2 regions of the Paenibacillus sp. FSL E2-0190 genome follow, and region 1 is predicted to be linked to the other one. Evidence: a T-box and tRNA genes for the amino acid it is inferred to sense, from the RefSeq annotation. Region 1 holds a T-box; the other holds one or more tRNA genes.
What was found. A T-box is a leader RNA that pairs with one kind of tRNA and senses whether it is charged. The one in region 1 lies ahead of metG (methionine--tRNA ligase), so its partner is inferred to be a tRNA-Met.

Region 1 (3,425 bases):
CCGGTTTAAGGTTTACGATACAAATCACTTTACGTCCCACCAGCTCTTCCGGTGTATAGAATTTCGCGATACCAGAAACCACTTGACGTTGTTCATAACCCAGATCCAGTTGCAGCTTCAGCAGCTTGTCAGCTTTTTTCACTGGCTCTGCAGCAATAACCTGAGCTACCCGCAGCTCTGCTTTAGCGAAATCGTCAATGCCGATTTCCTCTTTATGCTCTTCCACTGGCTCGGAGTCCGCAGCAGCAGGAGCAGCCGATTCCGCCACTTCAGCCGCAGCTTTACCAGCGCCCATAGCCTCGGCAATATAAGCTACCTCTTGCTCCACATCCAGACGTGGGAAGATTGGATTGCCTTTCACCAGCTTTGTTCCTGCCGGAATCAGGCCAAAGGTCTTACCGCTATCCCAAGTCGTTAACTCACCAGGCTCAATACCCAGCTGTTCCCAGATCTTCGCTGGTGTTTGTGTCAAGAACGGCTGCAGCAGGATTGAAGCGGTACGCAGACCTTCCACCAGATGTCTCATCACAGAAGCCAGCTCGGCGGTTCTATTTTCATCTTTGGCAAGCACCCAAGGTTGTGTCTCATCGATATATTTGTTGGTGCGGCTAATGAATATTCCGATAGCTGTCAACGCCACGGAGAACTCCATTTTTTCCATAGCTTCTTCTACTTTGGCATAAGTATTCTCAGCCGCAGCTTGAAGCTCACCATCAAATGCTGTTACATTTCCTTCATATGCCGGAATCTCGCCTGCAAAATACTTTTCAACCATAGCCCCTGTACGGTTCAACAGGTTACCAAGGTCGTTGGCAAGGTCATAGTTAACCCGGTCTACAAAGCTTTCCGGTGTGAACGTGCCATCCGAACCAAACGGTACTTCGCGCAGCAGGTAATAACGTAATGCATCCAAGCCATAACGATCAATCAGTGTCACAGGATCAACTACGTTACCTTTAGATTTCGACATTTTTCCATCTTTCATGAGCAACCAGCCATGGGCAAATACCTTTTTCGGAAGGGGTTCACCAAGCGCCATCAGAATGATCGGCCAGTAAATGGTATGGAAACGAACGATTTCTTTACCAACGATGTGTACATCCGCAGGCCAGAACTTGTCATACAAGGTGCGATCCTCGGAACCATAACCCAGAGCAGTAATATAGTTAGTCAAAGCATCAATCCACACGTACACGACATGCTTCTCGTCGCCCTTAACTTTTACGCCCCAATCAAAGGTTGTACGGGAAACTGCAAGGTCTTCCAGTCCGGGTTTGATGAAATTGTTAATCATTTCGTTCTTACGGGATTCCGGCAAAATAAACTCTGGATTCTCCTCGTAAAATTGCAGCAAACGATCCGCATATTTACTCATCCGGAAGAAATAACTTGCTTCCTTCACCAGCTCAACCGGGTGGCCGCTATCTGGGCTTTTTGCACCAGTAATCACACCGTTGTCATCACGCACTATATCAACTAATTGCGTTTCTGTGTAAAAGGTTTCATCTGGGATACTATACCAGCCTTCATATTCACCTTTATAGATGTCTCCTTGCTGCAGCAACCGATCAAAAATATCCTGTACCACTTTTTTATGACGCTCTTCCGTAGTACGGATGAAGTCATCGTTCGAAATGTCCAGCTTACGCCATAGCTCCTTAATACCAACAACAATGTCGTCTACGAACTGCTGAGGGGTCTTTCCTGCTTCCTCTGCCTTCCGCTCGATCTTTTGTCCATGTTCGTCTGTACCGGTTAGATAACGCACTTCGTAGCCGCGCAGACGTTTGTAACGGGCCATTGCGTCTCCTGCCACGGTTGAATAAGCATGTCCGATATGTAGCTTGTCACTTGGATAATAAATTGGTGTCGTTAGGTAAAACGTTTTTTTCTCACTCATTCAGTAATCATCCTTTCTTATTAAAAAACAAAAAACTCCCGCCCCCATAATGGGGCGAGAGTATAACTCACGCGATACCACCCAAATTTCCTGTCTCTTCACAGAGCGCAGGCTTCGCCAGTTCCCTCGCGGGAACTGTCCATTAACGCTGGATCACGCTGTTATCTTACGTGAACCACAATTGCAGTTCCCGCTCGAACACAGTTCCTCCCGGACCATATTCAATCTAACGCTCCATACCGGATTTCAGCATATTCCGGCTCTCTGTAATGGACGTAACGATTTACTTATCCGTTCTTCGGAATTCATACTATTACTTGTGAATATACCCAATGGTAAGGCCCCATGTCAAGTCGCAGGGGCAGAATCCTTCTCAGCAGATTCATCTTGAAGAGGCGGCACAGGATCAAGTCCTCCAGGATGAAAGGGATGACATCTGGCAATCCGCTTAGCTGCAAGCCATGAGCCTTTCAATGGACCATGGACTTCAATGGCTTCCAGGGCATAGGCAGAGCAGGTTGGATAGAAGCGGCAGGTTGCAGGTTTAATAGGGGAAATGTACCTGCGATACACCCGAATAGGCGCCTGAATCGTTCTGCGTAGGGTCACCATTTCTAAAGTCCCTTTTGTTTATCTGATGCTGCAACTAATTCTTCTTCCCGGTTCTCTTCACATTCTTTGCAATAACCGAACACCTCAAATTTATGCTTGACTACCCGGAATTGATCGGGTGTATCCGTTAAATTCATCGGGCAGAAATTAATCGGGTAGGTCTTTTGGCATTGAAGGCAGATCATATGATGGTGATGATCCTGATGATTGCAGCTTCCCTTGAACTTCACTCCGTCTTCAAAGACAATCTGTTCAAGCACACCAAGCTCTTCCATTACACGAAGATTGCGGTACACCGTATCAAAGCTAAGTCCGCTATACTTACGGCCCATATGCTCATATACATCCTTCGCTGACAAATATCCCTTATTCTCGCCGAATAACTGGGCAAGCGTTTTGCGTTGGTCGGTGATTCGCAGTCCTTGCCCCGACATGACTTCTAATATTTGTTCTGTCGACAGCATACGCTCATCTCCCATAAGATCAGTTCATTTATATTTCACTCTCTTAATAATGCCCCAAAATAAATGCCCCGTCAATGAAGCACCATGAAGCGCCCCTACGCAACCTCTGAATTATTATATTTAAACAAAAGCCCGGCTGCGTATTCCTTTACGGAATATTCAGCCGGGCCTTTATTGTAGATAATTCCCCAATAGAGCTTATAGGGATATTCCTATTTGTTATTTCTTTGCTGGAAGTGGAGTGATGAGGAAATTGACCGGCAAGTTACTGCCTGAAGCTGCTGTGAACAAAATCTCCACAGAACCTCCATACTCACCACTACGATAAACCACACTGTTCATGTCAGCGTTCGAGAGACTTCCCACGCTTGGCATATGCACGATTTGGTTATTAACCATAACCGGCCCCATATAGTTACCGCCACGTGGATTAAACGTAATCAATGAGT
Region 2 (3,425 bases), 300 kb from region 1:
TTGCCGTTACCGACAGGATTTGCAGGCATCGAAGCACCACATATTGATTATATTTTCCCGACCACTTTCGTAGTATTAGCCCACGCCTTCGATTCAGACGGTCTCAGCGGGTCGATCGTTTCCTATACATCTGCCGACAATGCCTCTTCATTCGGACCTCCAGTCATCGTGAATCAAGGGTTTGGGCAGTTTGTAAATGATGATCAGGTGGTCGTTGTCACCGACAAAGCTGGATCAAGTCCCTTTTTTGGAAATGTATATACTGGTTATACGCATGATTACAACACACAATTCATACCGGGAAATACGATATTCTTCAATCGTTCCCTAGATAACGGTAGTACCTATTCCAGTCCCTCCCTGCTGTCTTCGGTCGAAGAATTCGAAGAATTCCCCGGTATAGCAATTACATTAAATGGGATTGTTATCGTGGGATGGATCAATCAGCCTCCCGGTAATACTGATCTTAAAATTCGCACATCCTCAGACGGTGGGGTCATTTTTACTCCTGAAACCATGGTCGCCAGCGTTGTAGTCCCACCAGATCCATTGCCGGGATATACATTTAGATGTCTGACATACCCTTCCCTCGCAGCAGATATTTCTAATGCACCGACGACGCGAGGGAATGTCTATGCTGTATGGCAAGATTTTCGAGAAGGTTATTCCGATATTTTTCTTGCCACTTCCACCAATTTTGGTGTGGATTGGGGGGCACCAATATCCATTACAGGTAGTCCGGTGGGCTCCCAAAACTTTTTCCCAGCCATCACCGTATCCCCTGCGGATGGTGCAATATTCGTTACCTATTACACTAATCGAGTCAACCCCCTCAACCTTGATGTTTATCTAGCAACATCTAGAGATGGCGGTATGACGTATACAAACACCCGGATAACAACAACTTCCTTTGACGTCACCGGCATCCCCCTAATTGGGGACTACATCGGTAATGCCATCGTCCCCCAAACAGGCCGTCTAGTGAGCGTATGGACAGACACGCGGACCGGTACTGAGAACATCTGGTTTGGGGATAATCAATAAGCTATTAATCAACTTCTGATGATAAATTAAAAGGCTGTTAAGTTAGTATTCCATCTTCAATAAAGGATGCCGAGCGAACATGCGGCATCCTTTATTGCTTCTTATCAAAATTCAGCATTAACCTGTTCAAAGAAATTATCAATTTCAGCGTATTGGACATGCTTTTAATTCAATCAAAATCTACGGCGTATGGTGCTTGCTACTTAATAGTCTATATGTCATGACTGTCCCCTTTCCTCTACAAGAGTAGGGCAATTCCACAGAATACATACTTTTTACCGTTTTCCAGATGATCTGTGATAAAACCAGAGGATCTAATAACGCCGTGACCAAAATGTGATCATTTTCTATTTTGTCGCTTTTCCAACTCATCCACTTCTACTTACAAGGGAACCTACAGACAGCAAAAAACCCTTACAAAGTAAGGGTTTTTGATAAGTGGGCCCTGAGGGACTCGAACCCCCGACCAATCGGTTATGAGCCGACCGCTCTAACCAACTGAGCTAAGGGCCCGGATCTAAAAATATCCGAATGTACAATTGCTGTTGTAATAAAATTGGTTGCGGGGGCAGGATTTGAACCTGCGACCTTCGGGTTATGAGCCCGACGAGCTACCGGGCTGCTCCACCCCGCGTCAGAAATAATATTCAAACAGCGACAATAAATAATATACAGTACAAAATGGGTCTACGTCAAGGATGAATTTGTAAAAGTTCTCAAGGCAAAAATCTAACCCCATATCTTCCTTTGCGGGATCGATAAATCTCCACAAAACTTGGGTCATGATAGCCATAAATCCAGCCATCTTGCTCCAGTCTTTTTGCCAAACAGCCTGCTTGAAATCTCGTTCTGAACAGTTTCGCGAAGTATATCCAATTCATGATGCCCTCTTCTCCTTTTCGCAAATTAATCTTACGCTGCTCTGAACTTATCATGCCCAAGTTCCACAAAATAAGCCACCGGAAATCCGGTGGCTGCTACATATTCCAAAACTCAATCCCCTATGGAGTCAAAATAATATGTGGGATCTTTTTCGAGCGTACCCAGCATCGTATTCCCTTGCTTCTCCCAAGCTTTAAGTGCACTCTCGACCGTTCTCTTGCCCTGATAAACTTCTGTGAACAGTTGGCGCCCAACATCATTAACACGGCTAATTCCAGGCTTCTGTGTTTGTAGGACGTTCATCAAAGGATCATTGGCTGGTAATGGTTTGAGCGTATAGAAGGACTCCAGATTTACTGAAGGTACTTTCGTGGTAATGTAATCCTTACGGGAAGTTAGTTCCCCGCGGGTATGGGCTTTAATTTTAGCTACTTCATTACTGTTGACGAATTTGATCAAATCCCACGCATCTTCCTTATTAGCAGCCATAGTGTTGATAGCCATCATATTACCTACCCAAGTACCTACAGCCACTCCTGGTTTCTCCTTAAAAGTAGGTACGGTAACGAAACCCCAATCGACAGGATTATAATTTTTAATTTTTGCTGCATTGCGGCTCACACCTGCAAGCTCATTAAGATAATCGTATTCTCCAATTACCATTGCAGCTTTTCCGGTAAGGAAGAGATCCCCTTGGACAGGACTATAGGTACTCCGTTCTGTTTCTATAAAATCCATACCGTTTAACCCAGGTGTAATTTGCTTTTTCACCAATTGGCTGTAGGTCGTCCAAGCTTGACTCCACTGTGTTTGGTTTACCTCCATCTTATGTCCCTTGTTGTCATACATAGCAAGCTCCAGCGGTGAGACATAGGTCTGCATATCCCAGAAAGGATCGCTCATATAACGGTTCATCGAAAAGCCATATATACGCTTATCTTTATTTGTCGATTTCTTGGTCACCTTTTCGGCCAGCGCGAACACTTCATCCCAAGTCATTCCATCTGTCGGATAACCTACACCAGCAGCATCAAAAATACCTTTGTTAAAATATAACGCACTCGACATAAAAGTCGGCGCTAACGCGTAAAGACTTCCTCCACCCAGCTCACGAACTCCACTTAGCATCGTAGGCGCCATATTGCTTAAATCATATTGATCTCGTGCGATAAGCGGCTCCAGCGGTTGCACCAGATTATGTTCCACCAAACTCTTCACCAATGTACTATCACCGACGATTACATCAACTGGCTCTGCACCGCCCATAATTGCTCGGATATTCTCCAGATTATCTGGGTTAACCTCTGGATAGGTGCTGTCAAAACGAAGCTCATTCATATTGATGGCTGGAATAATCTCAAGTTTGATTTCAGGATGCTGCAATTCATACATATCTGTAAACTGCTGACGAAAAGAAGAATCGTCCTCTCCAGACCAGAGGCTGCCAATACGTAACACGCGCTGTTCTGTAGATGACTTAGAAGCCTCCGCCCAAGCTG

Region 2: it encodes a tRNA-Met, which carries the amino acid that the T-box ahead of metG (methionine--tRNA ligase) is inferred to sense. The anticodon was not compared.

The regions. Positions count from the first base shown of each region.
Region 1 covers NZ_CP150306.1:4,981,977-4,985,401, forward strand. The annotation lists gene metG (methionine--tRNA ligase) at 1-1,900, opposite strand, end outside; T-box leader at 1,948-2,208, opposite strand; gene yidD (membrane protein insertion efficiency factor YidD) at 2,249-2,512, opposite strand; gene NST25_RS22095 (transcriptional repressor) at 2,515-2,976, opposite strand; gene NST25_RS22100 (copper amine oxidase N-terminal domain-containing protein) at 3,196-3,425, opposite strand, start outside.
Region 2 covers NZ_CP150306.1:5,286,827-5,290,251, forward strand. The annotation lists gene NST25_RS23305 (sialidase family protein) at 1-1,044, shown strand, start outside; tRNA gene NST25_RS23310 (tRNA-Ile) at 1,484-1,557, opposite strand; tRNA gene NST25_RS23315 (tRNA-Met) at 1,602-1,678, opposite strand; gene NST25_RS23320 (hypothetical protein) at 1,761-1,925, opposite strand; gene NST25_RS23325 (extracellular solute-binding protein) at 2,038-3,425, opposite strand, start outside.